3 regions of the Peribacillus sp. FSL K6-5616 genome follow, and region 3 is predicted to be linked to each of the others. Evidence: riboswitches for the same ligand, from Rfam matches in the RefSeq annotation. Region 3 holds a riboswitch; each other region holds the start of a gene.
What was found. Region 3 has a riboswitch for glycine ahead of glyA (serine hydroxymethyltransferase). Riboswitches for the same ligand answer to the same signal wherever they lie in the genome.
Positions count from the first base shown of each region.

Region 1: it holds a riboswitch for glycine, as region 3 does, so the genes downstream of both, gcvT (glycine cleavage system aminomethyltransferase GcvT) here and glyA (serine hydroxymethyltransferase) in region 3, are expected to answer to the same signal.
Region 2: it holds a riboswitch for glycine, as region 3 does, so the genes downstream of both, MHB45_RS00895 (amino acid permease) here and glyA (serine hydroxymethyltransferase) in region 3, are expected to answer to the same signal.

Region 1 covers NZ_JBBOYT010000001.1:3,048,663-3,056,789, forward strand. Annotated here, with positions in the region: gene gcvPB (aminomethyl-transferring glycine dehydrogenase subunit GcvPB) at 1-440, opposite strand, end outside; gene gcvPA (aminomethyl-transferring glycine dehydrogenase subunit GcvPA) at 433-1,779, opposite strand; gene gcvT (glycine cleavage system aminomethyltransferase GcvT) at 1,797-2,903, opposite strand; glycine riboswitch at 3,044-3,129, opposite strand; glycine riboswitch at 3,133-3,220, opposite strand; gene MHB45_RS14585 (DEAD/DEAH box helicase) at 3,596-5,284, shown strand; gene MHB45_RS14590 (YqhG family protein) at 5,262-6,059, shown strand; gene MHB45_RS14595 (YqzE family protein) at 6,104-6,289, opposite strand; gene comGG (competence type IV pilus minor pilin ComGG) at 6,382-6,768, opposite strand; gene comGF (competence type IV pilus minor pilin ComGF) at 6,761-7,240, opposite strand; gene MHB45_RS14610 (hypothetical protein) at 7,188-7,526, opposite strand; gene comGD (competence type IV pilus minor pilin ComGD) at 7,513-7,956, opposite strand; gene comGC (competence type IV pilus major pilin ComGC) at 7,964-8,127, opposite strand, start outside.
Region 2 covers NZ_JBBOYT010000001.1:184,790-192,916, forward strand. Annotated here, with positions in the region: gene MHB45_RS00865 (ABC transporter permease) at 1-461, shown strand, start outside; gene argH (argininosuccinate lyase) at 477-1,961, shown strand; gene MHB45_RS00875 (hypothetical protein) at 2,026-2,322, opposite strand; gene MHB45_RS00880 (hypothetical protein) at 2,496-2,702, shown strand; gene MHB45_RS00885 (sodium:solute symporter family protein) at 2,835-4,313, opposite strand; gene MHB45_RS00890 (DUF3311 domain-containing protein) at 4,310-4,510, opposite strand; gene MHB45_RS00895 (amino acid permease) at 4,784-6,127, opposite strand; glycine riboswitch at 6,335-6,413, opposite strand; gene MHB45_RS00900 (amino acid permease) at 6,906-8,127, shown strand, end outside.
Region 3 covers NZ_JBBOYT010000002.1:50,752-58,878, forward strand. Annotated here, with positions in the region: gene hxlA (3-hexulose-6-phosphate synthase) at 1-479, opposite strand, end outside; gene MHB45_RS26940 (winged helix-turn-helix transcriptional regulator) at 1,002-1,367, opposite strand; partial or broken gene gnd (phosphogluconate dehydrogenase (NAD(+)-dependent, decarboxylating)) at 1,782-2,665, shown strand; gene MHB45_RS26950 (hypothetical protein) at 2,798-2,965, shown strand; gene MHB45_RS26955 (hypothetical protein) at 3,299-3,574, shown strand; glycine riboswitch at 3,835-3,940, shown strand; glycine riboswitch at 3,943-4,065, shown strand; gene glyA (serine hydroxymethyltransferase) at 4,151-5,401, shown strand; gene MHB45_RS26965 (serine dehydratase beta chain) at 5,417-5,935, shown strand; gene sdaAA (L-serine ammonia-lyase, iron-sulfur-dependent, subunit alpha) at 5,935-6,816, shown strand; gene gcvT (glycine cleavage system aminomethyltransferase GcvT) at 6,831-7,943, shown strand; gene gcvH (glycine cleavage system protein GcvH) at 8,022-8,127, shown strand, end outside.

The sequences.
Region 1 (8,127 bases), on a different contig from region 3:
CCTGTCCATTCTCCGTGGGCACCTGCTGCAGGCTGTAATGTCACTTGGTCCATCCCGGTGATTTCCGTTAAGTGTTCCTGCAAATCAAATAATAGTCCCAATGCTCCTTGTACAGTAGCGGGATCTTGATATGGATGGATATGGGCAAAACCGTTGAAGCGTGCCACATTTTCATTTATTTTCGGATTATATTTCATGGTGCATGAACCCAGTGGATAAAAACCCGAATCCACCCCATGATTCCGTTTGGAAAGTGCAGTATAGTGACGCATGATATCCAGTTCGGACACCTCAGGAAGCTTTGCCTCTTCTTCACGGATGTAGTCGGCAGGAAGAATTTCTTCGAGCGGAATAGTTGCAACATCCATTTCTGGCAGACTGTACCCGATCCGGCCGGAAGTACTGATTTCAAAAATGAGTGATTGATCTTGATTATTCATGTTGATCCCCCAATTCCTGCGCAAGTGCATCAATTTCTTCTTTTGTTCTTAGTTCAGTTACCGCAACCAGCATATGGTCTTTCAATTCAGGATAAACCGTACCTAAATCGAAGCCGCCGATCATCCCTTTTTGAAAAAGGTTTTTATTGATTTCTGAAAACGGAGCAGGCAGTTTAATGACAAATTCATTAAACGAAGGACCGTCGAATATCACTTCCACCCCTTTTGCCATAATTGCTTTTTTCGCATAATGTGCTTTTTGAATATTTTGCACGGCCATTTCTTTGACACCCTTTTTCCCAAGCGCGGTCATTGCAACAGAAGCTGCCAAGGCATTCAAAGCTTGATTGGAACATATGTTGGATGTGGCTTTGTCACGGCGAATGTGCTGTTCACGAGCTTGAAGCGTCAGTACAAACCCTCTTTTTCCATTCTCATCAACCGTCTGACCGACGAGTCTGCCCGGAACTTTCCGTACAAATTTATTGGTAACCGCAAAATATCCACAATGAGGTCCACCGAATGCCGCTGGAATGCCGAATGGCTGAGCATCCCCCGTTACGATATCTGCACCGAGTGCACCAGGGGATGTCAAAGCTCCCAATGCAAGCGGATTACTGGAAACGATAAACATGGACTTGACGCCATGAATGATTTCTTCCATTTCTTTCAATGGCTCGATCCGGCCAAAAAAGTTCGGATATTGCACGATCACTCCTGCAATGTCATCATTCGCCAATTCCCTTAAAGCAGCTAAGTCAGTCACACCGCCTTCATGAGGAATTTCGATCACTTCCACGCGTTGCCCTTTCGCATATGTCTTCACAACTTCTCTTGATTCAGGATGAACGGTTCCTGAAATGAGAATCTTCTTCCTCCTTGTCTGACCTGAAGCAAGCATCGCTGCTTCAGCCAGCGCCGTCCCGCCGTCATACATGGAGGAGTTAGCCACATCCATGCCCGTCAATTCACATATCATCGTTTGATATTCAAAGATTGCTTGAAGCTCGCCCTGTGAAATTTCAGGCTGATACGGTGTATAAGCCGTATAAAACTCAGAACGGGAAAGAACATGATCGACGATGACCGGGGCGTAATGGTCATAGACACCCGCACCAAGGAAGGAAGCATAATTTTTAAGGTCCGCATTCTTTGCAGCAAGCCTTGATAATTCTTTCATTAATGCAGGTTCCGATTTAGCAGGCTTGATATCGTATTCTCCTTGAAAACGAACGCTTTCAGGGATATCTTTGAAAAGTTCTTCAGCAGTGGATACCCCTATCGCTTCCAGCATTTCTTGTTTATCTTGCTCTGTCATGGGTAAATAACGATGTTTCATCTAATGACCATTCCCCTCTATTTACGTGGTTTTTTATAAAAAGGTGTTTGTATTATAACGGCTTTCAAACGTTTGGAACGGATTTCCACTTCGACTTCCGCATCCAGAACCGAAAATTCCTTATCGATAAGTACCAATCCAACGTTTTTCTTCAATGTTGGCGATTGGGTACCAGTCGTGACCTCGCCAATGACTTCATCACCGCTGTAGACCTTATACCCATGACGTGGAATGCCACGGTCAATCATTTCAATTCCCACAAGCTTTCGGGGAGCCCCTTTCTCCTTTTGCTCAGCAAGAACGGCTTTCCCGAAAAAATCAACTTCCTTATCCACTTTTACTGCAAAACCAATCCCGGCTTCTATCGGGGTGATGTCCGCTGAAAGCTCCTGCCCATACAGCGGCAGTTTCGCTTCAAAACGCAGGGTATCACGAGCACCTAAACCAATCGGCTGAACCCCCTCTTCCTTACCGGCATCCATAATCGCCTTCCAAAGGGCAGGGCCATTTTTACTGTCGCTATATATCTCAAAACCATCTTCACCAGTGTATCCAGTACGGGATACCAGCGTGGAGATACCGTTAATCATGACATGATCCTTGAACCTGAAAAGTCCAATTTCACTTAAGTCAGTACTTCCCGATAGTTTTTGTAATATCTTCTCTGCAGCTGGTCCTTGAAGTGCCAGCTGTGTATAGTCACTTGATACATTCGTAATTTGGGCATCTTCCGTTAAATTTGCTTGCAGCCAATTGAAATCTTTTTCTGTATTCGCTGCATTGACCACGAGCAGATAGTCGTCCTCAGCCCTTTTATACACGATAAGATCATCAACCGTGCCTCCGTTTTCATAACACATGGCTGTATATTGGGCACCGCCCTGTTGCAGCTTTGATATATCATTGGTCAGCATCTTCTGTAAAAAGGAAAGGCTCCCAGGCCCCTTAACATCGACTTCCCCCATATGGGAAACATCGAATAACCCCGCTTTTGTCCGTACGGCTTCATGTTCATCCTTTATACCCGAAAATTGGACAGGAAGTTCCCAGCCGCCAAAATCAATCGTTTTACCTCCGTATTCACGATAAACCTCAAATAGTGGTGTTCTTTTTAAATTGGTCAAAAAATGACCCCCTTCAGATTTTTTTAAAAATTAATTGGCTTCATTATCAAAAGCTTCTTGTCATTACGCATCAGATACATCCTGATTCATGATGTGAAAAAAGCACAAAAAAGGACAGAGAAAGCCCGTTTGAGCTTTTTCTCTGTCCTGAAACCTGAAAGTTTACCTATGTAATAGGTTTTCCCCTTTGGTGGCCGCGTCCCATAACGGGCGGCGCTCTCCAGAGTTGCGTCCAATAAGAGTTCTTTTGCCTGAGAGATTCACTGCTAAGTTTGCTCCTTCGGCGCTACATCCGTAGTCTCTCCCCTTATCTTCACCCGCATATAAATGGTCTACCATTGAAAGGAAGCGAATAAGCCCCCAGCATCGGTAAAACCTTTGAACATAAATGGAATGCATTCTCTGCCAATTCTCCTAAAACTTCAGATACCGTTTAACTGATCTCCTCGGTAATCTTGGATAAATTAGGAGCATATAGCCCATACTAAGAAAACGCGAACTGCAAAATCGATGTACAAACATTCTTTGCAGCGTTAGGAAATTGGAATTTTCTAAATATACTTATATCCTACCCTAAGAAACTTATCTCTGCAATAACTTTTGAAGAGAAATATTTATCTTACTTCACATATGAAATGTTCGGGTTTTGACCTTATATTAAGGAAATTATGATTTAAGAGGGAGTTATTTCTATGAAAATCAATATATCCTTCAATTCTGAATGGAATGACGAGTTTCTGCAAAAGATGGAAAATGACGGTCCATGGGGAAATTGGGAGCTTTATAAGTTGGCGGTTCAAATGGAGGAAAACCTTATCATCCCTGATTTTGAAGGTTTACAGGCGCCCAAGCACCTTCCTCAGTTAACCCCGCTTCCCCATCAATTGGAAGCGGCGAAGCAAGTAGTGGAAAAGATGAATGGAAAAGCCATTTTGGCTGATGAGGTAGGGCTGGGAAAAACAATTGAAGCAGGCTTGATCCTAAAAGAGTATATGATTAGGGGACTTGTAAAAAAAGTATTGATCCTTGTTCCGGCTTCCCTTGTCACACAATGGGCATTTGAATTGAATACCAAGTTTCATATTCCGGCAGTCGTTCAGAGAAAAAGTTATGTCTGGGACTCCTGTGATGTGGTCATTTCATCCATTGATACAGCGAAACGCGCTCCACATCGAGATATCATCTTTACTCAGGAATATGACTTCATCATTATTGATGAAGCTCATAAACTTAAAAATAATAAGACGAAGAACTATGAATTCGTTCAAAATCTGAAAAAGAAATTTTGTTTACTCCTGACAGCCACTCCGATTCAAAATAAAGTCGAGGAGATATTCCACCTCGTTTCGTTATTGAAACCGGGCCACTTGGGAAATGCTTCACTCTTTTCGGAAAAGTATAAAGGGAAAGGCCGGAACATAATTGAAGATGAACACCTAAAGGAACTGGTCAACACTGTCATGATTCGAAACCGGCGGGCCGATACTGGCATTGAATGGACAAAACGGCATGTGGAAACCATCACCATTGAATTTTCTCCAACGGAACAAGCATTGTATGATGCTGTTTCCAAATTCAAGCCAATTTCCGATGGATCAAAAGGAAGCGCCTTTTCGGCTCTCACTCTCCAAAGGGAAGCATGCAGCAGCAGAGAGGCTGTCTTTTATACATTAAAGAATATGAGAGATAAATACGATCAGCCTTCCCCTGATTTTTTGGCAAAGCTTGATGATTTATTTACTAAAGTGAATGAAACGGTCCAGAACTCAAAGGCTGAAAAAGCTTTGGAACTGATCAAGAAAATTGATGACAAAGTAATTATCTTTACGGAATATAGGGCGACTCAACTATATCTCCAATGGTACCTACAGCAGAATGGAATTTCTTCTGTTCCTTTCCGGGGCGGTTTTAAGCGCGGAAAGAAAGACTGGATGCGAGAATTATTCCAAAAGAATATTCAGGTATTAATCGCAACAGAAGCTGGCGGGGAAGGGATAAACCTTCAGTTTTGCCATCACTTGATTAATTTTGACCTGCCATGGAACCCAATGAGGCTTGAACAGAGAATTGGACGGATCCACCGCCTTGGTCAGGAAGAAGATGTGATGATTTATAACTTTGCCACGAAAAATACAGTTGAAGAACATATACTGAAGTTACTATACGAAAAAATAAATTTATTTGAAAAAGTAATCGGTGAATTGGATGATATTCTAACCAAACTGGATATTAACAACATTGAAGAATATTTAATTGATGTGGTCGGCGAGTCCAAAACAGAGGGCGAAATGAAAATCAAGATGGATAATTTTTCATCATTGATCCAATTCGCTCAATCAATGAAGGAAGGTGAGGTTCATGCAGCAACGGGAAATTCATGATTTTTTAATCACTTTCTTTAAAGCCAACGATTGTGAAATACTGGATAATGCACCAACCCACCTTACAGTGCAATTGACGATTGAAATGGATAAGGAATTAATGAACAGACCCTTTTATTGGCATTATCTGGAAAAAACAGGAGGTGTTCCGAACCCGGCACAGATTACTTTCATTACCGACCCAGAACAAGCTCCATCCGATTTAAAGGGAGAAATGATTCATTTTGGCTCCCCTCGCCTTCACCAGATTATTCAATCAACCAAAAAGCTGGCAGGGTATACTAGACTTTTTGAGAATACGCCTCCATCAAAAGGCAGAAATAATCCTTTGTTTCCTTGGCTGACCTTGAATGTGAAAATATCGTATCAATGCGACCGCAAAAAAGATACTTTCATGTCAATCGGATTGAATTTAATCTCGGGTGAAATAATGGAAGGGTTTCACCATCGGGTTTTACCGATTAACGTCACCCCGAAAATACCGGATTACTCCTTTACGCTTTCACCTCTGATCATGCCCAAGAGTGGATTGGCAAGACTGGATACATACATCAGAACCAGTTTCGAGGATGATGACCATTCCTGGGCGGAGGAGGCAATGCTGCGCTGGCAGAATGACTTGAATTTATTGGAGCATTTTTACAAGGATATGGACGAAAAAAGTGAGAGCTATTATACCGAAAAAGAAGCACTAAAAGCACAATATGAACCCAACATCAGAATATCCATCATCAACGGAGGATTATTTTACCTTTCAGATAGGGCGTTGGGATAAGTGAAGAACAAAAAAACAGATGTCCAAAGTTCAGGACATCTGTTTTACTTTTTGATCGTTTTCCTTACAAACATCGACAAAGCAAAAGGGACAATGCCAAACCAATGGGACATACCATGGTTTTTATCCTCTTTTCTGTGACGGCGTTTTTCTTTTCGTTCTTTTTTCGTCAGATTGAAATACTCGACAAGCTGCTGCGTCAGATATTTAATATAAGCGTTTGTAGACATATAAAATCATCACCCTACGCAAAGTATGTCCGGTTTACGCTTTTTTTATTCCTTCCCTTGCTCCCTGAACACGTGAACCTGTCGTTTTGGTATTACACAGCTTGCTTCTCCAACCATTCTTTCACTTCCCCCGCTTCTTTATCGTATTGAATGATGACCCTTCCCTCTCGATCATTTTTAGTTTTGGAAGAAAACTCGATATAGACGTAAGGACCTTCTTGCTTCATTAAGGAATATCGCACCACACCATTGGGATATGATTTTTCCCCTTGGATGATTTTCGGGATTTCTTCGCCCCACTCTGCCGTCACATCCTTGATGGCTAGATGGACAAGATGGTCGGCCACAAGCGACTCTTCCACTTCTTTATAAAACTTTTTATCAATGATAAACTGGTCGATCATTAGTATCGTGAACATGATGAAAACACTCGCTACAATCATGACCATCGGGAAAACGACTCCTTTTTGATTATTCATCGACTTTCGTATCATTCCTAAAGAAGGGATGAAATCTTCGACTGAAAGTAGTCCCTGCTTTATCCGTTATATTTATAACAATGACACTTCCATCCTTATCGACCCGGAATTCCGAAATGTTCTGCAAGATGACCTCATGCCCCATACCATCCACTCGTCTTCGTACCTTATCTTCATATTGTTCCAGCGATGATAATTGTTCACCTGAAAGCAAATATAATTTGTTTCCCATTACATCTTGAGCTTTGGAACTCCGGACCTCCTGCTTCATTTGCATGGTAAAGACCTCCCACTCTTTAGGATGCAATTTATCAACGGACCTCATCTGGGTGTGAATGATTGAGAAGAGCTGCAGAACAAAAAGCGACGTCGTCATTAAAATCAATAAAGAAAAAAGCAATTCGATCATCGTAAAGCCATCATTTTTTTGCAGCATCACAAATGGATTCCCAATTACCCGTTTCATCTTCATAGCGTACACACCCTTCAATCATTCCCGGGAAATCCCCATGGTCCTTCCAAACCAATTCAAAGCTTCTTTTTTTGTAAATGATCTCCTGACCAACTGCCTGAATCTCCCCATCCATGAACGCCGTCAACCTTTCATATAATAAATGGTGGGCTTCTGTCCTTACGGAAATATCTTTCCGTTGCGTCAATACCTCTTCAAGCATTGGTAAAATGGCAAGGACCAGTAATATACAAACGGAAAATGCAGCCATCAGTTCAAGGTAGACGTACCCTTTACAATTTCTCAATCCGGAACCTCCCTTTACCGATATTGAGCACTAGTTTGTACTTTCCCTTTGACGTGTCAATCATAATCGTTCCGGCTTTGGAAGCATTTCCATATTGATTAAAATGGAAGCTGTACCCCAAAGTGCCGCTTAAAAACTGTATATCCTCTGGTATGCTTCTCTCTAAAACGATCCCCTCCTTATAAGACGAAACGGTATAAACCTTTTTGGTATTATCAATGTGGAGGTAAATCAAGCTCTCATGACTGATGGCATACTGTTGAGCATAGAAAAGATCTTCATGGAATTGAGAAAGAAATAGCCTATTTTCCATTCCTTTAGTGAAGCTGGGATATAAATTAGGACCGATGGAAATAAGGAGTACAAAAATAGCGAGGACAATAAGGGTTTCAGATAGTGTGTACCCACCATCGGAATGCCGTATATTCACTTCTCTCCTACTCAACGACCGTTATCTTTCCTTTACTATCCAAACTAATTTCATCCCCATTTGGGCAGGAAGTCTGTTTGAGATAGCCTTGACTTTCCAATTCATCGATACTTCCGGGCAATTTAGCATTATCGATTTCATAAGCCTGCACCTGTGCTTGGGCCATCTTCA
Region 2 (8,127 bases), on a different contig from region 3:
TGATATTCGCATTCAATGAACCTAGCGTTTTTTCTTTCGGTCAAATCTTGGTAGGAACATTTTGGATTTTGCCGCTTGCCTATTTCATCAGGCATATTCCACTCGTTGTCCGGTCGACTAATGCCGTTCTGGAGCAGCTGGATGATTCGATTGAGGAAGCAGCCAGAAACTTGGGGGCTAAGTGGTTTTATACTTTCAGAAGGGTCATATTTCCGATTATTATGCCTGGTGTTTTATCAGGGACATTATTGGCATTTATCGAATCTGTGGGGGAATTCCCGACCTCGGTCCTGTTGTACACGATTTCAAACAGGCCCATATCCATTGAAATCATGAATCAGCTTCGGATGTTCAATATGGGGCAGGCCGCTGCCTATGGGATGATTCAAATCACGCTGATTGTAATCGTTCTCTTTATTTCGAACAAGTTTTTTGGAATCAAAGCGGAAAAAGCTTTATAAATCGGAGGTTCAAAGATGAGCAGGCTTGAAGAATTTATCAAAAATGAAGGTAGTGTCTTTCCAGGAAAAACCTATGCTAGAGAGCTTCTGATGCCTGTTTTTAATGATCAAAGAGATTACTTATTTGATGCAATGTTCGATATTCATCGGGCACATGTCATCATGCTTTCGGAACAAAAGATCATTAAAGATGAAGAGGCGAAAACCATGCTTGATGGGATTCGGAAAGTGGCCCAAACAGATCTCGCGCAGTTGACCTATCAGCCCCAATTCGAAGACTTATTCTTCATGATGGAGGCAAAGATCGGTGAGGAAATCGGCCATGAACTTGCAGGGAAGATTCATATCGGCCGCAGTCGTAATGATATGGGGGTTGCGATGTACCGGCTTGTTTTGAGAGGTCATCTGCTCCAATTGGTTGGCTATGCAAACCAATTGAGTGAAGCATTCTTGGTGCAGGCTGAAAAACATACAGAAACCTATATTACAGGTTACACGCATACCCAACCGGCTCAGCCGACTACAATAGGACATTACTTTTTAGCCATTTATGATGTGCTTCAAAGGGATATTGGCCGGTTATGGGCAGCCTATGAAACGGTTAACCAATCCCCTTTGGGTGCAGCCGCTTTAACGACCACCGGTTTTCCGATCAGTCGGAACCGTACGGCTGAACTGCTTGGGTTTGATTCGGTGATTGAAAATTCCTATGACTCGATAGGCGGGGCAGATTATTTATTGGAAACCGCAACTGCCATCATGACGTGCATGGTCAATACCGGAAGGTGGATCCAAGATTTCCTGCAGCATGTGACAAGGGAGTTTGGTACATTTCACGTGGCGGACCCTTATGTTCAAGTAAGCAGCATCATGCCGCAAAAAAGGAATCCTGTCTCCATTGAACATTCCCGTTCGATTGCAAGCAGTGCGTATGGTGATGCACTTGCTGCAATGAATATGATTCACAATACACCATTTGGTGATATCGTCGATACGGAAGATGATTTACAGCCGCATTTATATCGCGCTTTTTCGAATGCAGGCCGTGTCATGAAACTAATGTATGCCGTCATATCGACTTTGAAAGTAAATGAAGAACATACAAAGAAAATGGCCGCAAAATCCAGTATAACGGTTACTGAATTAGCGGATACCCTATCAAGAGATTACGACATATCCTTTAGAAAAGCCCATTCGATAGCCAGTCATATTGCAAAAAAGTCGATTAGTGAAGGGAAAGAGCTATATGATTGGGACACACAAGAAATCAACAAGATCATAAATGAATTCGTTTCAGTGAACATAGCAGAAGATGAATGGAAAAAAATAATCTCTCCCGAATATTTTGTGGAAATCAGAAGCATTCAAGGCGGGCCCTCCCCGAAAGAGGTTACGAGAATGATTGTAAATAGAAAACAAAAACTGGAACAAGAGTTGCAGGAATATAAGAAAGTGGTCAAAGAATTGAATGATGGCAGGAAGGCTTTAGTGGATTACTGAAGGTACGGGGTAAAAAGAAAATGAGTTTTAACGGGCATGAACCTCACGAGTATTTGCTTCAAACTCACGAATAAAAGCAATTCACGAGTATTTGCTCGGAACTCACGAGTAAAAGCATGAAATTCACGAGTATTTGCTCGGAACTCACGAGTAAAGGCATGAACCTCACGAGTATTTGCTCCAAACTCACGAGTAAAAGCAATTCACGAGTATTTGCTCGGAATTCACGAGTAAAAGCATGAAATTCACGAGTATTTGCTCCAAACTCACGAGTAAAAGCATGAAACTCACGAGTATTTGCTCCTAACTCACGGATAAAGGCATGAACCTTCTGAAGAGAGTTTTTTTTGTTGGCTCGCAAGCAATACGATCCATTTTACTGAGAAAGCTTCATATTATAGTCATTCTTTATCAGGGCGGCTATTTATTTTGGATTTTTGATGCAACTGAGTCATCCCCAGAGACAATGAATGTAGATTATTCCTAAAAACAATGCTGTTATTTGGAAAATATATAATATGAGGCGGAATGTTAATGTCAAATAGATCTCAGTTCGGTGTTATCCTGATTTTAATAGCTTTCGTAATATCGATTACTTTATGTTCGAATCCGGAAGTCTTATTAAGAGGCGGATATGATTTAGCTATTGATGGTCTGGTGGTATCCAGAACCTTGATGATTATTTTTTCGTTGTATTTATTAGTTAAAATAGGGGATTTGTTTATAAACAGAAAAGATTAATAGTCTAAAATGAGGTTTCCCATAAACAATATTGAGAAAAAGCACTATACTTGGAAGCCGAGAATAAGTAAGGCTCAGTCTTTTGACTGAGCCTCCAATGTTTATTGATCCATAACCAGTTTCAAATTTGCTTCATATATCGTTAACGGATTTAGGTTCCAACTGAACTGCGTGCTTTCTGAAAGCAATACTCACCGTGATCATCACAATGAAATTGACTGCCAATGCAATGATTCCCACATTCAAATCTTTTGTTGCTTGCGGCAAGGATGGAAACAAGGTCCCTATTGTCGATTGACTGAGTGTAATGCAGATTACGATGGCCAATCCGGTAATGATGCCGGCGATTGCGCCAAATTTATTGATCGGATTATTCCTTTTCAGACTAAAGAGAAGGGATGGGAAGAGCTGTGTGATGAGACTGTATCCCATAAGAATTAATGCCGACATCGTTTCGCCGCCGTTTAAGGTGAAGTAGACGGCTATAAGGGCAATGATTGGCACAAGGAACTTTGCCAATCGTACAATGTGGCGATCGGATACGGCAGGTGCAAATTCCTTATAAACGTTTTTCGCGAGCAGTGTAGCGACGCTCATCAAAAGCATGGATCCCGGCACCAATGCGGTCAACAATCCAGCGCCGCCGATTATGCCTATAAACCATGGATCAAAGGTCTCGATCGAAAGGCGCAGCAATGAGAGGTCTGCATCTGCCCCAACGAGTCCGGGCACTTTCAATATAGCTGTAAACCCAACGAAAAAGACGAATAACAGCATGAGTGTATATAAAGGGCTGATGATGGCGTTCTTTCGAAATACCTTGCCGCTGCGTGCTGAATAAACAGCGCTGAAAACCTGTGGCCACATATAGAAACCGAATACGAGCAATATTACTGTGGAGATGAACCATGATACGCTAAGTCCCTGATCTGGGAACTTAAGAAAACCTGGCTTGGCCGCATCAACCGCTTCAAACATCGGCTGAAATCCGCCAAAGTAATGAATTGGCAGATAAATCCCCAAAAATCCTATTATGGCGACCATCATGATATCTTTAATGACCGCGGTCCAAACTGAACCGTGTATACCTGAGATCATCACATAAATGGTAAGGCTGATCGCCCCCATCCAAACTGCCTCAGACATAGAGATGGCACCATAAGATGCTTCTGAGACAATGATCCCCAATCCTTTCAGCTGCACGACGATCACTGGAATCATCGACACCACACCGACAAGTGCAGCCAAAATTCCTAAACCGGGACTCTTATATTTGCTTACAAAGAAATCGGATTGAGACATCAGTTTATTTTCTTTGGCGTATCTCCATATTTCCGGCAGGAGCCAATAGGATAATACGTAAGACAAGGTAATGTAAATTAGAACATATAGAGCGGGTGCGCCCTTGCCATAAGCCCAGCCGCTGCCGCCAAGGAAGGAGAAGGTCGTATAGATTTCCCCGGCCATCAGCAGAAAGACGAATATCGCACCAAAACCGCGTCCGCCCACCGTCCATTGTTCCAAGTCCATATCTTTTCCTTTTGAAGAGCGTATTCCTAAAAATATCGATAGAAGTAAAAATGCTAAAATGATTAAGAGAGCAATATTCATTCCTGGTCACCTTCCCGATTCCTGGGATCCAGCTTATACATGATGCCGAGTATGGCAGAGGTAAGGACCACCCACATAGCCATCCAGAACATATTGAAAGGCATCCCTAATACATATGGTTCTATTTTATTAACAAAAGGTAGAAATCCCAGTATGCCTATAAAAGGAACTAGTGTAAGAATATATATAATCTTCATTAAACAACCCCCTCCGTTTTAAATAAAGTGAAACGCCCACCAATGGGGGTTTATTCTTCAATGCCACTGATGGATGTGTGAACCGAACCGGATGGAAAATTCATACCTGACCGAAAAGGTCCGATAATATATATTAGCTTACACTATTTTGATATAAAATTTAATGCAGTTGCCTGATATATTTTAGCAGCAGTGCGCAGACAGCCGAACAATGATATGTTCATAAAACAGATAAAGCCTTGAATTCATAGTGAGTTCAAGGCTTTATTTCCTTTAGCTATATTTTTTCCTAGAGTTATATAGTATTACCAAAAGTATGAACCAGATTGGGGTCAAGAGCAGTGATAGCCGTGTAGCTTCAGCGAATAGCATAACAATAAGGATGAACAGGAATAATCCTAATATGGCGTAATTGACAAAGGGTGTAAAAGGAGCCTTGAAAGTCGATTTTGCTCTTAGGTCAGGCCTTGTTTTCGAATATTTGATATGGGAAATCAAGATAATGCTCCATACCCATATGAAACAGATGGCACTGATGGTCGTCACGACGGTAAATGCCTGTTCAGGTATCAGTTTGCTTAATAATGCCCCTATTGATACAACGATTGTGGATGTTAATAAGGCATTGCTCGGAACAGCCTGTTTATTTAATTTTTCCAGTTTAGCAGGGGCTTCGCCATTCCTGCTTAACGTATAAAGTATTCGGCTCGTTGAAAATAAACCACTGTTGCATGCAGAAGCAGCGGATGTCAAAACGACGAAGTTGATGATCCCTGCAGCGACAGGAATGCCGATTAACGCAAAGACCTCTACAAATGGGCTGCTCGTGGCATCCAGTTGTGTCCATGGGTTGACGCAGAGAATGACGAATAGTGCACCAACATAGAAAAGTAAAATCCGGACAGGGATTTTATTGATGGCAGATGGAATGTTCTTTCTCGGGTTTGCCGTTTCTGCTGCAGAAACCCCGACCAATTCGACACCGACAAATGAGAAGACGACCAGCTGTAAAGATAATAGGAATCCAGAAATGCCATTAGGGAACATGCCCCCATGATTCCATAGGTTCGTTAGGGAAACCGTTCCGCTATTGGTATTGAAGCCGATGATCAAAAGGATGATCCCCACGACGATCAAGGCGATGATCGTGATTACTTTAATGATGGCAAACCAGAATTCCAATTCACCAAATAACTTAACGGTCAAAAGGTTCAATCCTAACAGAATGACCAGGCATATTAGAGCCGGAATCCATTGAGGGATATCGAACCAATATTGCATATAGACGCCGACAGCTATGATATCGGCCATTGCGGTCATGATCCAACAGAACCAATATGTCCACCCTGTTACGAAGCCGGCCCATGGACCGACATATTCGGTTGCAAATTCAGTGAATGATGCATACCCTGCATTGGATAAGAGCAATTCCCCCAGGGCCCTCATCACAAAATACAAGGCAATCCCTATTATCAGATAAGAAAATAATATAGAAGGTCCTGCCAATTGTATGGCTTTTCCGGAACCTAAAAATAATCCGGTGCCAATGGTTCCTCCTATTGCGATCAGTTGTACATGTCTATTTTTTAAATCTCTTTTTAATTCTTGTTTTGCCAATTCTTACGCCCCCGTCTTTTTATAGTCTTGGTAGTGAATGAGTTTACCTGCATGGTCTTGGAGAGAGGGACGTAATTTTTTCGTCCAGCTTGCCTTTCCCATTGGTTTTAAAGCTGTTGTTTTTAGTCCAACCACAAAATGGACAATAAAAAAAGAGATTGGATAATACCAATCTCTTAAAGGGTTCAGAATAACAATTTTATCATTCGTTACTCTTCTGTCCTTTTGCCTGAGATTGTGAATCCTTCGGCGCTGCATCTTGTACAGTCTCTCCAGAAGCTGCTCCTGCTATAGTGTCATCCATAGCATTCATCGCTTGCTTGTATGCGGTTGTGAAGAAATGTCAGCCAGTGATAATTTTCCACTGCTTGATCATTCATTATGCTTATAAAATAATATTGGAATTCTATCATCTATTTTTCGGTAGGTCAACAAATTTTTTGAAATGAAACAGGCATTATCTGTAGTTTAATAGTGGTCTTAATTTTTAAGGTACTTGAAAAATTTATTTTTTTGGATGATCACTATTATAAAATATTGATCATCATTTTTTAAAAATTATATTTTTAGATTAGGAAAATTGCCAAGATATATTTGGCAACTGTTTATTTCAAAAATACAATTGTATTTTTACAGAATATTTACTATTATAAGATAAGAAAACATAAATGAAGTGTTATTGATATTTTTTCGATAGAGCATTTTTAACCGCAATAATTAATAAGTTCGTGGTAAGGATAGAAAAGCATTACCGATATTGCATCTGGGGGAGTTAAACATGTCGAACAAGGAATTAAAGAGAGGGCTGGAAGCACGTCACATTCAAATGATAGCTTTGGGCGGAACCATAGGTGTCGGGTTATTCATGGGATCGGCGAGCACGATCAAATGGACAGGGCCCTCTGTAATGCTTGCTTATGCCATCGCAGGTATTTTTATATTTTTCATCATGCGTTCCATGGGTGAGATGCTTTATTTAGAACCGACTACAGGTTCTTTTGCAACCTTTGCGAGCAGCTATATACATCCTTTGGCAGGTTATATGACTGCTTGGAGCAATTGGTTTCAATGGGTAATCGTCGGAATGTCCGAAATCATTGCGGTTGGCTTGTATATGCAATATTGGTTCCCGGAGTTACCGGCCTGGATACCAGGTGTGGTCGCCATGATCATCTTGGGAGCGGCCAACCTCATTTCCGTTAAATCCTTCGGGGAATTTGAATTCTGGTTTGCACTTATAAAAATCATAACGATTATATTGATGATCGTTGCCGGCCTAGGCCTTATCTTCTTTGGAATAGGGAATGGCGGGGATGCGATTGGATTATCGAATCTTTGGGAAAATGGCGGCTTCTTTACGGGAGGCTGGACAGGATTCTTCTTTGCGCTTTCGCTTGTCGTGGCTTCCTATCAAGGCGTTGAGCTTATCGGCATCACAGCCGGAGAAGCGAAAGACCCAACGAAGACCGTAACAAAAGCGATCCAATCAATCATATGGCGCATTTTAATTTTCTATATTGGTGCCATATTCGTCATCGTGACAGTCTTCCCTTGGGATCAACTGGATGACTTAGGCAGCCCATTCGTTTCAACCTTTGCTAAAATAGGTATCACAGCAGCAGCAGGCATCATCAATTTTGTCGTAATCACTGCGGCAATGTCTGGATGCAACAGTGGGATTTTCAGTGCAGGTCGTATGCTTTACACACTGGCATTGAATGGCCAAGCTCCGAAAGTCTTTGCTAAAGTATCTAAAAATGGAGTGCCGGCATATTGCACGATCGCTGTATTATTAGGATTGGGCATCGGGGTTATCCTGAATTACCTTGCACCGCCGCAAGTATTCCTTTATGTGTACAGTGCGAGTGTTTTGCCCGGGATGATTCCATGGTTTGTCTTACTGATCAGTGAGCTTAAATTCAGAAAGGTAAATGCCGCTGAAATGGAGAAACATCCGTTCAAAATGCCATTGGCCCCTTACAGTAACTATGCAACAATAG
Region 3 (8,127 bases):
GCATTCTTAACAACGCGTTTGATTGTTTGAAGCTGTTCAAATGAGTTTTCTCCTTTAGCCTGAAGATCGTACCCTGTATGCACACAAATATAATCAACGCCCAGTGCATCAATTTCGTACGCACGTTTTTCGATATCTTTTACATTGATCATATCAACAAGAATTTGTGTTCCTTGTTTTTTAGCTTCCTCCACTGCACCCTTGATTGTTGCATCATCCGTCGCACCAAGAACTGTGATGATTGAAGCACCAGCTTCAGATGCTTTCATAACTTCATATCCGCCAGCATCCATAATTTTCAAATCAGCCAATACGGTTAAATTAGGAAATGCTGCACTAACTTCTTTTACTGCTCTAAGACCTTCATTAATGACAACAGGAGTTCCAATTTCTACTACATCGACAAATTGCTCTACTTCTCGAACTACTTCTATTGCCTGTGGGATGTTTACAAGGTCTAATGCTAATTGAAGTTTCATAAATACTTCACTCCTTAAATAATTTTTTGTTTGATACTACATTTATTGTATTCTCTAATTATTTAAATGAGAAGTACCCACTTTTATATCATATAGTGTTTAAAAGTATACTGTGTGTAAGGTGAAGAAAGGAAGATAAGTGAAATATACCAAGAGTTGCTTTTAGGAAAATTCGTTGAAGAATTGTGTTTGAAGCCCTATTTATGTAGAAGTTGTTAAAGGGTAATGTGATTCAAAAAGAAAATCGTGGTACTTCTTCTTGCCGGTAATTAAATAGACCGTAAAGTGAGTAGTAAGCAACAAATCTAATACAATAGAGTTCGTATACCGTCCGCCGATATGGGTTAACAGGCTAAAAAAACCACATGGAGAAACCTTTATAAAGGTTTCTCCATGTGGTTTTTAGTGTCCAATTTATTAATTAAAGTTTTTTTCTTAATCTGTCCATAACAAAGATTCGCTTTCAGAAAAGGAGGCATAAAGGATTATTTTCTAATCCTTCATGAGGGAAGCTTTTTTCTCCTAGAGGGATTCTTCTTTTCTATCTGCTTGGTTATTCAAGACTGTCTCCATATACTCACTGCCCCAGTCATACATGGATTCAAGAATTGGCATCAAACTTTCTCCTCTTTTGGTCAGAGAATATTCAACTTTTGGTGGAACAACAGGATAGACTTCACGGTGAACAATTAGGTCATCTTCGAGCTCTCGCAATTGACTGGCGAGCATTCTCTGCGTAATTTCAGGAATCATAGATTTTAGTTCCCCAAATCGCTTGGTTCCTTCTTTGCCCAGATGCCACATAATAAGCATTTTCCATTTACCGCCAATAATAGAAAGTGTCAATTCTTTTTCACAGTAAAACGTCTTGTCACGCAGATGTCCCATTTATTTTCCCCCCAGGTCATAAAATAATAGTGTACTTTATAATACTATATAATAAAAAAGTGCGTACTTACAATTAAAAAATATAGATATTATACTTTTATATACATAGAGGATCATCACCACAAGAACTATTACTTGGTACATCCATTAGAATCTTACTACACCACAATTTTACAATCAAGGAAGAATGCAGGGGGGATTAAATGACTTTTCTACGTAATAAATTTTTAGACAGGAATGCGTTTAAATATCCTAAAACGTCGGAAGTGCATACTGTGACCCTTATTTAAAGCAACAGGGGCTTTAGAAAATAAGGTGAATTTTAATACTAATTAAATCTAACGAAGTTACCAATATGTAAAAGGAAAGAAGCACAAATTAGAAGTACTCTATTCTAAAAAGGAGGCCATCACGATGAAAGTTGGATTAATCGGTTTAGGAAAAATGGGATTAAACTTAGGTCAAAACCTAATTGAAGAAAGCCACGACGTTGTGGCCTATGATTTAGATTCCGGTGCTATAGAAGAAATGGAAAGATACGGAGCGAAGGGAACCACTAATATAGTAGAACTCATTAAATCATTAGAGCAACCCCGAATTATTTGGCTTATGGTTCCTCCAGATTCAGTTGATGTAGTAATTAGTGAAGTGACACCGTTTATAAATATTGGCGATATTTTAATTCAATCTGGAAATTCCTACTATAAGGATACCATTCGCCGGTACAACAGGCTAAAGAGATATGGTGTGAGCTTTATGGATGTCGTGACCTCTGAAGGAAAGGAAGGTGCTCGAAAAGGTGCTTGTTTCAAGATTGGAGGAGACCTTGAAGCTTGGCGCATAGTAGAGCCCATTTTCAGAGATATATCTGTAGAAAATGGATATTTATATGCAGGAAAAGCAGGGAGTGGTCACTTCTTGAAAATGACCCCCAATGAGATTGATTACGAAATGGATGATATCGGGGAAGGATTGGAAATATTAGAAAAAAGGGAACTTGAGTATGATAATGAGAATGTAGCAAGAGTATGGAAAAAGCGATTCGGTTATTCGTCCAGGGCCTATGGATTTAACGGAAAGAGCATTTTCTAAAGATGAAAATTAGAAGAAACTAAATAGAATAGATAAGGAAATCTTCTTGAGAAGGAAAATGGGCGGCCGAGACTGCTTTTGATTTACAAACAGCCACTCCCGTCATCGCCATGTCGTTGATGCGCTATCGTTCATTAGAAATTCACAGGAAAAGAGTAGCCCACTATGCAACGAATTTGGTGGGGCATGCTGTGAGGAAAGTATGAAGTGAGAAGTCACTGGGTTTAAGTAAATCCAATTAGAGGCTCCTAATGTAAGAACATATTATGTTCATTTCCGTCAGATCTAAAATGCAAATGAAAGATGAAAAATTATTCAATCAAAAGGAGGAAAATAGAATGGAAAGAAATAATACAGTTATTTTAAATGAAGTAATAGTAGGTTTATATAGCAATAAAGAATTAGAAATAATGTTAAATAAATTATCAAATTACTATCAAGTTGATATAGCTGATTTTACTGTAAGTAAAGTGAATCCAAATAGCTACAAAGAAATGATTACTTGATTGATAGTAGACTTATGGTCCATTACATGAATACTTAAATTGGTGAACTGAGAGTCATATTAAACGAATAAAGAAGGGTTTTACTTACTCAAACATATTTATCTCATTCAATATGCATCTGGCGTACAGGGAATGGAAAATAACCAATTCCCTGTACGATGCGATTCATCCCTACATATATAAAAATCTCCAAGATTTAAATAGGGATATTGATAAAAAAGGAAATCAAATCAAGGAGATGGAAAGTAATTACCTTACTATTAATACAGGGAAGAGGCGATGGTAACATAGTCGTAGATACTAAAATTGTAAGGTAAAGGGGAAGAATCCAAAATGAGTAAGGAAAAGAAAATCAATCTAAAGAAGCCAAAGAAGTGGTGGGTATGGGTTTTAGCATTTATTGTCATAGCTAATATAGCAAATGGTTGGGACAAAGAGGAAGTTGCTAAAGAAGAGAAGACTAATGAAACCATCGCTGAACCTAAGGAGGAAAAGAAAGAAGAGAAGGAGGAAACTCCTAAACAATCTCTATTGCTGCAAGGATTCTCGCAAATCTCACAATACCTTAATTTTCTCTTTTTCCATACATCAATTGTGTTAAAAATATAGACTTTATGTCCTTTCGCTTTTCTTAGCAACCGTTCAAAAGTGGATCGGCTTAAGCCAAGATATAGAAACTTATTGGGATTCAGAAAAGCAGTTAACAATTTTGATTTTGCATAACAAATAACTTCTAATTTTATGAACTGTAAGAAAGATCTATACCGTCCATGTATAAAATTCTGAAAATAAAGTTTTTTCAGATAATTATTGAAATTTTCATTTAAACCCGTTAACATACAATTATTAATGAAAATTTATATAAGCGGATGATAATTGTGGGAGAGACCGAAGAAATCGATTCGGCACCGAAGGAGCAATTCCCAAAAAAACCTTGGGATAGAAACTCTCAGGTAAAAAGACTACAATTGGACGCACCTCTGGAGAGAGCTGAAAAGCCACCAAAGGGGAATCCTTTTGATGAAAAGAATATTATAAGACAGATTGTTTTGTAATATGTTTCATACCCAAGGTAATCTCTCAGGTAAAAAGGACAGAGGAAAGGTGGGATATTTATCCTGCCTTTCCTCTGTCTTTTTTGTGAGGAAAGGTAGCTTGGAAGAAAATCGAGGAGGATATTTGAATATGAGTCTACAAAACTATGATTCAGAGATTTATAATGCCATGGAAAATGAAAGGGAAAGACAACATAATACGTTAGAATTAATCGCATCAGAAAACTTCGTAAGTAAAGAAGTGATGGAAGCCATGGGGTCTGTCCTCACTAATAAGTATGCAGAAGGATATCCAGGGAAGCGTTACTATGGAGGCTGTGAATATGTAGATGTGGTGGAACAAACAGGTATTGAACGCCTAACCAAGCTGTTTGGTGCTAAGTATGCAAATGTACAACCACACTCAGGTGCACAAGCAAATCTAGCTGTTTTTTATGCGTTGCTTCAGCCGGGCGATAAAGTGATGGGGATGAACCTTTCGCATGGAGGACACTTAACTCATGGTAGTCCCGTCAGCATCTCGGGGAAATGGTTTGATATTGTGTCTTATGGGGTGAGAGAAGATACTCACTTGATCGACTATGATGATCTTGAAGCAATCGCGAAAAAAGAAAAACCAAAATTGATTATTGCGGGGACAAGTGCCTTCCCAAGAACAATTGATTTTGCACGTTTTAAAGAAATCGCCGATCTAGTTGGAGCAAAACTGATGGTGGATATGGCCCATATTGCAGGGCTCGTGGCAGCAGGTTTTCATCCATCGCCAATCCCATATGCGGATGTGGTGACAAGCACAACGCACAAAACTTTACGCGGTCCACGTGGCGGCATCATTTTAACAAATGATGAAGACATGATAAAGAAAATAAATAAAGCTATATTCCCAGGGATTCAAGGAGGGCCACTCATGCACATTATTGCGGCAAAGGCGGTTTCCTTTAAAGAAGCATTGCATCCGAGCTTTAAGATCTATGCCAAACAAATCATTGAAAACGCAGCAACACTTGGCGAAACATTAAAGAAAGCAGGCGCAATTCTTGTTTCAGGTGGAACGGACAACCATATCGTACTTTTAGACGTTCGCCAATGGAATTTAACCGGAAAAGAAGCAGAACGATTACTAGAAGAGGCGGGAATAACAGTTAACAAAAACACGATCCCCTATGATACTGAAAGCCCATTTGTCACAAGTGGCATTCGAATGGGAACAGCGGCTTTAACGACACGTGGTATGAAGCAGGAAGAAATGGTTAAAATCGGAGAAGTGATTGCGGCTGTTTTAAAGAGCAATGGAGATACAGTTGTTCTAGAAAAAGCAAAAGAAACAACAAAAGAGATTTGTGAAGGATATCATTTGTTTCAACAGCCTATAACGGTCTAAGAAGGGAGAAACAACATGGAATTCCAAAGTTGTTTTGACATTATCGGCCCTATCATGGTAGGACCATCTAGTTCTCATACTGCTGGTGTTGTATCAATGGGGAAGTTCATTCATGAACTATTAGGTGGTTGTCCGGAAGAGGCGAACATTATTTTCTACGATTCATTTGCTGAAACGCACCAAGGTCACGGAACAGATAAAGCCCTACTTGGCGGATTACTTGGCATGGATACAGATGATTCCAGGATTAAAAATGCCATGGAGCTGACTAAAGAACATGGTCTAGATTACGAATTTCAATTTGAAGGCAGTTGCCCTTATTTTAAACATCCGAATACAACAGTCGTTACGGCAAAACGTGGGGAATGGCTGGTAAAGGTAGGTGGTGCATCCCTTGGAGGCGGTTTATCAAAAATCTTTATGATTGGCGATAAAATGGTTGATATTCGTTTAAGCACTAGCGATGACTTTTCGGTACTTGCTACACATTACCATTCATATGTTTTGAAAAAAACGTCGTTAGAGGGTGCATGATGGAAATTCGGTCAATGAACGAGCTAATTGAATTTTGTACACACAAACAGAAAACGATTGGTGAAGTCATGTTGATGATGGAAATAGAAAAATCGGGGAGAGATCAAAAGACGATCATCAGCATGATGGAAGAACGGTTATTTAAAATGCAGGAAGCTGTTGAGAGCGGTAAAAAAGACACCTCTACTGCACCAAGTGGCATTTCTGGTGGTGATGCTGTTAAGATGTACGATTATGTGAATCAAGGTAACTCTCTTTCAGGAAGTTATATTAGCGATGCCATGACTTTCTCACTGGCGACATCTGAAAGTAATGCGAGAATGGGAGTCATTGTGGCAACTCCGACAGCCGGAGCAGCCGGTATATTACCCGGAGTATTGTTTTCGCTTCACAAAAATGACGGAACTTCCTACAGAGACTTAGTCATGGGGCTGTTCACCGCAAGTGCCCTTGGGTATGTCATTGCTAACCGGTCCTTTATATCCGGAGCAGCAGGAGGATGCCAAGCAGAGGTCGGTTCTGCAACGGCAATGGCGGCAGGGACCATTGTTGAATTAAAAGGTGGCACACCTAAACAAGCGGTTAATGCAACAGCCATTGCTTTAAAATCACTGTTGGGCCTCGTTTGTGATCCAGTTGCTGGGCTTGTTGAAGTGCCTTGCATTAAGCGAAATGTGATTGGAACATCCATTGCCTTTTCAGCTGCAGATTTATCTCTTGCAGGTGTTGAAAGTCGTATACCATGTGATGAAGTCATTGAAGCCATGTACAAGATTGGAAAGGAAATGCCTCGAACACTTAGAGAAACAGCACTTGGTGGTCTTGCAATGACCGAAACAGGTAAAAGGGTAAAAGAACAGTTATTTAGCAAGAGATCTTAATTGGAGGGGTAGCAATGAGCACAGCAACCGGATTGAAGAGAACACCACTTTTTGAAACATATAAAAAATACGGAGCAAAAGTCATTGATTTTGGTGGATGGGAACTGCCAGTCCAGTTTTCTAACATTTTAGAAGAACATGATGCTGTCCGAAAGGAAGCAGGACTTTTTGATGTCTCTCATATGGGGGAAGTGCTTGTTGAAGGGAAAGGTGCAGAAAGCTATATTAATTACCTTGTTACAAACGATGTAACAAAGCTTAGCATTAATCAAGCACAGTATACCGCGATGTGTTATCCATCTGGCGGGACAGTGGATGATTTATTGGTCTACAAACTGAAAAATGATAAATTTCTTCTCGTGATTAATGCAGCAAACATTGAGAAAGATTACGACTGGATGAAGCAACATGTTAAAGGAGAAGTGACACTTCGTAATATTTCAAATGACATCGCGCTGATCGCCATTCAAGGTCCAAAGGCGGAAGGCATTTTACAAAAGCTAACGGAAATCAATTTATCGGGAATTGGCGTTTTCCACTTTACTCAACATATTAATCTGGATGGCATTACGGACGTGCTTGTATCCCGTACGGGTTACACAGGGGAAGACGGATTTGAGCTTTATTTAGCAGCGGACAAGGCGCCAGCACTTTGGGAAAAGCTTCTGGAAACTGGAAAAGAAAACGGCTTAAAGCCGTGCGGACTCGGTGCACGTGACACTCTTCGCCTTGAAGCACGTCTTTCTCTATACGGACAAGAGCTCACAAAGGAAATCAGCCCTCTTGAAGCTGGAATCGGTTTTGTCGTAAAAACGAACAAAGAAAGTAATTTTATCGGCAAAGCCATACTTACAAAACAAAAAGAAGAAGGGGTAAAACGAATATTAGTTGGAATTGAAATGACAGGAAGGGGCATTCCTCGTCACGGTTATAAAGTGTTTTCAGGAGGGTCAGAGGAAATTGGTTTTATTACATCCGGAACCCATTCACCGTCTTTAAAGAAAAGCTTAGGTCTCGCGCTTGTATCAGCAGAAAATGCTGACCTAGGAACACAACTTAAAGTGGAAATTCGTAAGAAGATGGTTGATGCTATTGTGGTAAAAGCACCGTTCTATAAAAAAGGATAATCCCTTAACCTTGCACGAAAAAGTAAGCACCCTACAGTAAATATTAATAAATTTTATGAGTGAAAGGAAGAAAAAACAATGACAAAAGTGATAGCCAACCTACTTTACAGCAAGGAACATGAGTGGGTACTACAATTAGACGAAAACCGAGTGCGTATTGGAATTTCTGATTTTGCCCAAAAAC